Regions from separate parts of the Methylobacterium sp. J-001 genome, predicted to be linked through region 2. Evidence: riboswitches for the same ligand, from Rfam matches in the RefSeq annotation. Region 2 holds a riboswitch; the other holds the start of a gene.
The links. A riboswitch is a leader RNA that binds a small molecule or an ion and turns the genes downstream of it on or off. The one in region 2 is predicted to bind fluoride.
Positions count from the first base shown of each region.

Region 1: another riboswitch for fluoride. It lies ahead of MKK65_RS12450 (voltage-gated chloride channel family protein); the one in region 2 lies ahead of crcB (fluoride efflux transporter CrcB).

Region 1 covers NZ_JAKSYN010000112.1:56,213-60,620, forward strand. Annotated here, with positions in the region: gene xoxF5 (lanthanide-dependent methanol dehydrogenase XoxF5) at 1-1,045, opposite strand, end outside; fluoride riboswitch at 1,728-1,799, opposite strand; gene MKK65_RS12445 (TMEM165/GDT1 family protein) at 1,850-2,455, opposite strand; fluoride riboswitch at 2,648-2,720, shown strand; gene MKK65_RS12450 (voltage-gated chloride channel family protein) at 2,744-4,147, shown strand; gene MKK65_RS12455 (DUF190 domain-containing protein) at 4,144-4,408, shown strand, end outside.
Region 2 covers NZ_JAKSYN010000137.1:52-4,459, forward strand. Annotated here, with positions in the region: gene MKK65_RS17160 (hypothetical protein) at 1-1,248, shown strand, start outside; gene MKK65_RS17165 (hypothetical protein) at 1,408-1,917, shown strand; fluoride riboswitch at 1,966-2,038, shown strand; gene crcB (fluoride efflux transporter CrcB) at 2,103-2,480, shown strand; gene MKK65_RS17175 (pyruvate, water dikinase regulatory protein) at 2,602-3,432, opposite strand; gene MKK65_RS17180 (uroporphyrinogen decarboxylase) at 3,887-4,408, shown strand, end outside.

The DNA of each region.
Region 1 (4,408 bases), on a different contig from region 2:
GGTCGAAGTGGGTCAGGAGCGGGCGCTCCTTGCCGTCGACCTTCTGGTCGGTGAGGATCATCTCGTTGATGCCGTCGTAGTCCCACTCGTCGTGGGGGGTCATCTGGTAGACCCACTTGGCCTGCCCGGTGTCGGGGTTACGCGCCCAGATGGTCATCGACCACTTGTTGTCGCCCGGACGCTGCTTGGGGTTCCAGGTCGAGGGATTGCCCGAGCCGTAGTACATCAGGTCGAGCTTGGGGTCGTACGAGTACCAGCCCCAGGTGCAGCCGCCGCCGGTCTTCCACTGGTCGCCTTCCCAGGTCTTCAGCGAAGAATCCTTGCCCACCGGCTTGCCGAGGTAGGTGGTCTTCTCCGGGTCGACGAGCATCTCGTCGTCCGGGCCGACGGAGTAGGCGCGCCAGACCCGCTTGCCGGACTTGAGGTCGTAGGCGGTCACGTGACAGCGTACGCCGAACTCGCCGCCCGAGATGCCGACGATGACCTTGTCCTTCACCGGCAGCACGGTGGCGGTGTTGGTCTCGCCCTTCTTCGGATCGCCGTTCTGGACCGACCAGTTCACCTTGCCGGACTTGGCGTCGAGCGAGACGACCGTGGTGTCGGCCTGGTGCAGGATGATGGCGCCGTCGGCGTAGGCCAGGCCGCGGTTGACCGTGTCGCAGCACATCACCGGGATCACCGACGGGTCCTGCTTGGGCTCGTACTTCCACACGATCTTGGCCTCGTGGTCGAGGTCGAGCGCGTAGACGATGTTCGGGAACGGGGTGTGGACGTACATCATGTTGCCGATGACGAGCGGGGCGCCCTCATGGCCGCGCAGCACGCCGGTCGAGAAGGTCCAGGCCACCTGGAGGTTCTTGACGTTGTCCTTGTTGATCTGGTCGAGCTTCGAATAGCGCTGGTTCGTGTAGTCGAGGCCCGGGAACGCCCACTGGTTGGGGTCCTGCATCAGCTTCATCAGGTTTTCGTTCGCGATGGCCGGCATGGCGGCCGGCAGGAGCGTCGCGGCGTAGGCGACGGACGCCGCAAGGGCGATCTTCCTCATAGGTGTTCCTCCATTTGAGCGTTCGAACCCGGACGTTGTGTCCGCCAGGGGTCTCCTCACCGCATCCCGGTCCGTCGGCGGCGACGTGTCGGCCCTGCGCGCTTCCGCGCCGGGCCCCGGACCGGGGCTGCATTCCCCTCGAGCCCCAAGATCATCGTCCGGGAGCCCAAGTGGAGCGCCGGTAGAAGTATCGAATTATAAGATCAGCGCAATAAGCATTTTCTAAGTGCGACAGAATTATCCAGTCATTATCATGCAGATGCTGATTTAACCAATACGACGTCGCCCGAAAAAGCCATGGCTTTATCAGGGGCGCAAATAGTGCTGTTTTTTAAATAAAGATGCCGCTCTTTATTATTCCGAGACATCGCTTTTTTGCGTTGACTCAGACTATCGAGTGGCTATCCTTATTCCTGCGACAGACTAGACCTAAGCACATGTATTCTTGTGACCGCTCGGAGGCATGTGTCCTGGTCGCGGCGGAGCCTTATGGCTCCGCCTTTTTTTTCGTGCGCGAACGGGAAAAGGCCCGGACCGCGCCTGGTGGGCGACGGCGGGCATCAGGACGGTCTTGGATCGGGCAGGGTCATCGGTCGGCTCATGAGGGGCCGCCTTGCGGCGATCCGGTTGCGGTCATGAGCGTGACGGTGCGGGTCAACACATAGCTCTACCCGCGCCGAAGCGCTCGGTAGAAGCTATCGTCCGGCCCATAGGGGGCCGGCAGTTATCGGGGAGCTTCATCCCCATCCCACGTCCGGCAACGTGGATTAATCCGTCGTCCGGGTCAATCCCTTCGTCGACCGATCACGCGCGGGTCACGGCAAGGGAGAGGAAATAGGCGCCGTAGGCCGTCACCATGAGGGCCGCGACCCCGTCGAGGACGTAGGGCGGCACCTTCCGGAAGATCCCGGTGCCGCCGAGGGCGAAAGCCAAGGTCGCCACGAGCACGACCCCGATGCCGACCCCGAGGGTCGCCGTTCCCGCGCCCTCCCGAAGCGAGACGCCGAGCCAGACCACCAGGATCTCAAGCCCCTCGGCGACCAGGGCCCAGGCGGCGACGCCGAGGCCCGCGGCGTTGATCGGCCGCGACCAGTTCGCGTCCGTCGAGCCGGGGGCCGTGCCGGCATCGCGCTTCGAGAGCCCGTCGATGAACTCGTAGAGCAGGTACAGGCCGAACCCGAGCAGCAAGACCGCCGAGATCCAATCCAGGACGTTCAGGGCCAGGAGGTAGGCCGCCTTGCGCAGGACGACCGCGAGGATCGACACCGCCAGCCCGCCGAGGATGGAGCCCGCCAGGACGCTGCGCCATCCGAACCGGTACGCCCCGGCCATCATCACCGTCGCGGCGATGAAGAGTTCGGTGAAGGTCACCTGGAAGGTGATGACGGCTCCGAGCCAGGAAAGGGTCATGGGATGCGCTCCGCCCCGGGCCGGCGTCGAACGCGCCGGCCTCGGCCGCGGAGGGCATAGACATGCCCCGGGCCCTGGACCAGCCACCGTCTTTCGTGATGCTTTCGAACGACCCGGGCCCCATCCCCACTCGGGATGGGGCCCGGGCGCGCGGGAGTTGGATCTTGACGAACGGGCGAGGCGAAGGCATCTCCCGTCCACGGCAATGGAATCTGCCGGGCCTTTCGGCCAAACCGCCCCCTGGGCTAATGACTCCTACCTTTTGCGGCGCCGCAACAAGGGGGACTCATGCGCGCGACCTTCCAAAATCTCTTCGACAGCCTGAACCTCGCGGCGTTCGTCCGCACGCGGCACGCCCATGCCGTTTCGGTGGCGCGATGGTCGGCCATCCTCGTGCCGATGGCCGCGGCGGTCGGCACCCTCTGCGCGGCCTTCCTGTGGAGCCTCGACGCGGCCACCCAGGCGCGCTTCGACCATCCCTGGTTCCTGTTCCTGCTTCCGCTCGGGGGCTGTGCCGTCGGCTTGCTCTACCACCTGTTCGGCAAGAGCGTTGAAGGCGGCAACAACCTCATCGTCGAGGAGATCCACGAGCCGGACGGCGGCGTGCCGCTCCGGATGGCGCCGCTTATCTTCCTCGGCACCATCGTCACGCACCTGTTCGGCGGGTCGGCCGGGCGCGAGGGTACCGCCGTCCAGATGGGAGGCAGCCTTGCCAGCGCCTTCGGCAAGCTCTTCGGGGTCGATGCGGCCGGGGTCCGGGTCCTCCTGATGGCGGGTATCGCCGCCGGCTTCGGCGCAGTCTTCGGCACGCCCATCGCCGGCGCGGTGTTCGCGCTGGAGGTGCTCGCGGTCGGTCGCGTCGAGTACGCCGCGCTGGTGCCCTGCCTCCTCGCCGCGGTGGTCGGCGACTGGACCTGCCAGGCATGGGGCATCCACCACGGCTTCTACCACGTGGACTTCCTCGCCGGCGGCGCGAAGGCCCTGACCGTCGATCCGCTGCTCCTTGCCAAGGTCGCGCTCGCCGGCGTCGCTTTCGGCCTTGTCGGGTTGCTGTTCGCGGAAGCCAACCACCTCCTCGGTGGTTGGCTGAAGCGCCTGGTCCCGTACGGGCCGCTCCGCCCGGTGATCGGCGGCCTCGCGGTCATCGGCCTCGTCTACGCTTTTGGTACGCGGGACTACCTCGGGCTCGGCGTCTCGGCCGCCGACGCCGGCGGGATGACCATCAACACCTTCTTCGGGCCGGACATCCATCCCTGGAGCTGGGCCCTGAAGATCCTGTTCACGGTCGTGACCCTCAGCGCCGGGTTCAAGGGCGGCGAGGTCACGCCGCTGTTCTTCATCGGCGCGGCGCTCGGCAACGCCCTGGCCGGGCTGCTCGGCGCGCCGGTGGACCTGTTCGCGGCGCTGGGGTTCGTCGCGGTCTTCGCCGGCGCAGCCAACACGCCGCTCGCCTGCACGCTGATGGGCATCGAGCTCTTCGGCGCGACGCACGGGGTCTATCTCGCCGTCGCGTGCTTCCTGGCTTACCTCTGCTCGGGTCACAACGGCATCTACCTGTCGCAGCGCATCGCGGTCCCGAAGTCGGCGGCGGCCAACATCCCGGACGGCATGACCCTGCGCCAGGCCCGTACGGGCCGGGTGCCGACCGTCGCACCGTTGGCCGAGCGCCCCATCACCGAGGAGACGTCATGACCCCATCGCATCGCGTCGTCGCCGCCGACACCGGCATGATCCGTATCTACATGAAGCCGGGCGAGCGCGGCGGCGCCGGCAAGGGCCGGTGGTTCTCTGGCTCGAAGCCGCTCTATCGGGAGCTCGTCGCCCAGGCCAAGGCGGAGGGCCTCATGAACGCCGTCGCCCACCAGTCCCACCACGGCTACAGCAACCATGGGCCGATCCAGGACGACGGCGCCGAGTCGCTCAACCCCGAGCTGACCATGTGCGTCGAACTGA
Region 2 (4,408 bases):
CGCGCATGGTCTCTGGCCGTCATCCTCATCCTCGCCCCGCTCCCGGCCCGGGCCGAGATCGAGCCCGGCGACCTGACCCTCACGGTCACGGCAGAGTTCAACGGCAACAGCGCGCCCTTCGCCCGGGAGATGGTGCTGCTGAAGATCCGGGGGGTCTACAAGCAGCCGATCCTGCTGGAGGAGGTCGTCCAGCCCTCGCTCGCCAATTTCTCCTGGACCCAGCTCGGCCGGGACCACTGGAGCAAGACCAAGCTGCCGGACGGGCAGAGCGCCATCGCGTTCGAGCGCACCGTGGCGGTGTTCCCGCACCATGCGGGCGACTTCGTCATCGAGCCCTTCACCCACAAGCTCACGGTCAACGATGTCGGCGAGCGGCGGATGGTCGAGGTGCGCTCGAAGCCGATCCCGTTCCCGGTAGCGGCCTGGAAAGAGGCGACGGGCGGCCCGGACGTGAAGGAGCCCTGGTGGCTGCCCGCCCGGGACGTCGCGGTGACCGATTCCTGGAGCCCCGACCCCGAGACCGTGAAGCTCGGCGAGACCACCCGGCGGATCGTGACCCTGGAGGTCCAGGGCATGGTCGCCGAGGGCCTGCCGCCCCGGCCGGTGATGCGCACCCGCGGCATCCTCACCTTCGCCGGCCCGGTCACCCGCGAGACCCTGCTGACGCCCTCCGGCCCCGTGGCGCGGGCGACCTACCAGTGGGACGTGAAGCCCGGCGTGCCCGAGGTGATCCCCCTCGACGCCATCGCGATCCCGTGGTTCGACACCAACACCCGCACCATGCGGGAGGCCGAGATCCCGGCCCGCCAGATCGGCGGCGGCCTGCCCGACCGGGAGGGCGACCGGGCGCCCCCGCCCGTCCCGTCGCCGCTGGTGGCCGCCGCCGCGGCGCTCGCCGCCTTCGGCCTCGGCCTGGCCCTGATCGGTTACGGCACGGGCCGCCCGCGCCTACGCCTCTCCGCCGCCACCCGCCGGGCCCTGAACCGGGCCGCCCGCGCGGGCGATCCGGCCGGGTTCCGCGCCGCCCTGGAGGCCGCCCGCCGGGAGGCACCGGAGCTTGCCCGGACCTGGCAGGCGCGGCCCGATCTGGCCGCGCCGCTCGCGGCCCTCGACCGGGCGGTGTTCGGAAAAGCGGGCCCCCCCGCCCCGGACCTGCCGGCGCTCGCCCGCGCCCTGTCGCGGCCCGAAATCCTGCCGACCGCCTCCGGACCGGACCGGTTGGCGCCCCTCGACGGGCCGGCGGCCTGAAACCTTTGCACAGGACTTGGGCACGGACTATTCCTGGGCAACAGCCCAAGTTCTGATCAGGCATCAATATTTTGCACGGTCTTGCGTCACCTGATGTCGCTTCGTAGCCTTCGTTGCCTCAACACTGAAGACTTGCAACGAACATCAGGGAGGAGCGCCATGGCCCGCGCCAACGACGTCAAGGACCGGTTCCGCGCCCGGCTGCAGGATGCCGATGCCCGCAGCACCGATTTCCGCCGGAAGCTGCTGGCGGAGGGCACCCGCGCCCTCGAGCCGGTGGTCGATGTCCTGAGCCTGATGGCCGAGGTACTGAACGAGGCGGACAACGTCCACGGCAGCATCACCGGCCTCGAGGCCCAGATCGACCAGGACAACTTCATCAGCCTCTGCGCCAAGCTGCGCGGGACCGAGACCGAGCAGAAGATCAAGATCAAGTACGGTCCCGAGCTCGGCGGCAGCAACACCATCTCGGTCTCGGGCCTGAACCAGCGCTACAACGAGCGCCTGGTCCCGGGCGCGGCCGGGGCCGCCCTTGGCCGGAGCGTCGGCAGCGACATCCATCTGGACGAGAACCGCGGCACCGAGCTCGCCGAGGTGGTCCGCGAGGTGGTCGAGGATTTCTACGCCGCCCAGATCGAGCAGCGCAGCCACTTCGCCGCCGTGCAGTAGCGCAGGGGCGGATCCGGATTTCCCTCGGGCCCATCCTGCGCTAGATCTGGCCGGGATGGGGATGGAGCTCCCCGATAACCGCCCGGCATCGCCATGCCGGGCTGATGGCTCCTACCGAACGGGCGCTCCGGTCGTCCGCGGTGGGGCATGTGCCGACGCCGCCCGACCGAACAGGAAGGGCAGGCATGGTCAACACCCTCATCGTCATCCTCGGGGCCGGGCTCGGCGGCGGGGTCCGTCACGGCATCAACGTCGCGGTGGCCCGGTTGCTGCCGGGCTTCGGGTTTCCCCTCGCGACCCTGGTGATCAACGTGCTCGGCTCGTTCCTGATGGGCGTGCTGGCCGAGGGCTTCGCCCTGCGCGGCGCGGCCGGCCACCCGGCGCGGCTGTTCCTGACCACCGGGATCCTGGGCGGCTTCACCACCTTCTCGACCTTCTCGCTCGACGCGATCAGCCTGTACGAGCGCGGCGAGCCGGCCCTGGCCGCCCTCTACGTGGGCGTCTCCGTGGCGGGCGGCCTGCTCGGCCTCCTCGCCGGCATGGCCCTGATCCGCGCGCTCTGAAAAAAGATGGTTTCAAAAGGTCTCCGACCTTTTGCGGGTGCAGGGCAGAGCCCTGCAAGGCTCAGGGGCTCCGCCCCTGAACCCCGCCAAAGGGCTTGCCCTTTGGGATCCCGAACCTTCCTCAGTCCGCGATGAACTTCAGGCGGTGGTCGCGGTAGAGGTCGACGATCGCCGCGGCGGTCTCCTCGATCGAGCGGCGGGTCACGTCGATGGTGGGCCAGCGGTTCTTGGTGAACAGCCGGCGCGACATGGTGATCTCGTCGGCCACCGCCGAGCGGTCGACATACATCGAGGATTCGTCGGCGTTGAGGCTCGACAGCCGGTTCTGCCGGATCTGCACGATCCGCTCGGGCGAGGCGAACAGGCCGACCACCAGGGGTTTCCGGGCCCGCTCGATCGCCGGCGGCAGCGGCATGCCCGGCACCAGGGGCAGGTTCGTGGTCTTGAGCCCGCGATTGGCCAGGTAGATCGAGGTCGGCGTCTTCGAGGTCCGGCTGACCCCGAGCAGGATCACGTCGGCATCCTCCAGGTCCTCGGGCAGGTTGCCGTCATCATGCGCCAGCGTGAAGTTCATCGCGTCGATGCGCTTGAAATACTCCGCGTTCAGCATGTGCTGGGCGCCCGGCCGGGCCGTGGTCTCGGCGCCGAGATAGGCGCGCAGCAGGTCGTGGACCGGCCGCAGCACCGACAGGCAGGGCGAGCCGGTCTCCCGGGCGACCTCTTCGAGCCGCTCGCCGAGGTCGCCGCCCACCAGGGTGTACAGCACGAGGCCCGGGGCCGCCCGGATCTCCGAGATCACCCGGTCGAGCTGCGCCGCCGAGCGCACCAGCGGATAGACGTGCTCGATCGCCGAGACGCCCTCGTACTGCGCGGCCGCCGCCCGGCCGACATTGATCAGCGTCTCGCCGGTGGAGTCTGAGACAAGGTGGAGGTGGAAGTAGCTGCGGCCCATCCGGTCGCCTTCGTCTCGCCGGGCGCGTTATCCACAACCGGCCGCCAGGGGAGTCGATGAGTGTGGATAGGATGCGGCTTCGGGCAGGTCCAGGGCGCAGGGGCTGCGCTTTATCGACTCCGCCGTTCACAGGTCCGCCAGATGGGCACGCGGAATCCGGGCGCCTGGGAGAATCCGGGACGCAACAGGGGCGCGTACCGGACTCGGCGTTCGCAAGCCGCTGTTGGACTTGGCCGTTCTCGCAACATGGAGCGAATCCTTTAAAGCCTCGTTAACGGCGCGGCGGCGGGGACGGCCTGTGGACCCGCTTGCACCACCGTGTTGAGCCCCCCCAATAGAAAAAACAGAGTCCTAGAATCTCTCTTTTCTTTTCGAGAGGGGCCTGTGTGGGGATACGGCGCGCCTCGACTCGACAGGAGGCGCGCCGACGGGCATGCGGGATGACGAAGACGGGATGGGAGCGACGATGACGGGGACGGAGCGCATGTCCGAAGGCAAGTCCGAGCGGACGGTGCTGCGCGTCCTCGAGGGCGAGGCGATCGGACCGCCCCCCGCCTGGATGATGCGCCAGGCCGGCCGCTACCTGCCGGAATACCGGGCGAGCCGGGCCGAGGCCGGCTCCTTCCTCGACCTCTGCTACAGCCCGGACTTCGCCGTCGAGGTGACCCTCCAGCCGATCCGCCGCTTCGGCTTCGACGCGGCGATCCTGTTCTCGGACATCCTGGTGGTCCCCCATGCGCTGGGCCAGGACGTGCGGTTCGTCGAGGGCGAGGGCCCCCGCCTCGATCCGCTCGACGGCCGCGACGCCTTCGGGCGGCTGCGCGAGGCCGGCGATCCGGCCATCTTCGCGCACCTGGCCCCGGTCTTCGAGACGGTGAAGCGGCTGCGGTCCGAATTGCCAAACGCGACCACCCTGCTGGGCTTCTGCGGCGCGCCCTGGACGGTGGCGAGCTACATGATCGGCGGCCGCGGCACC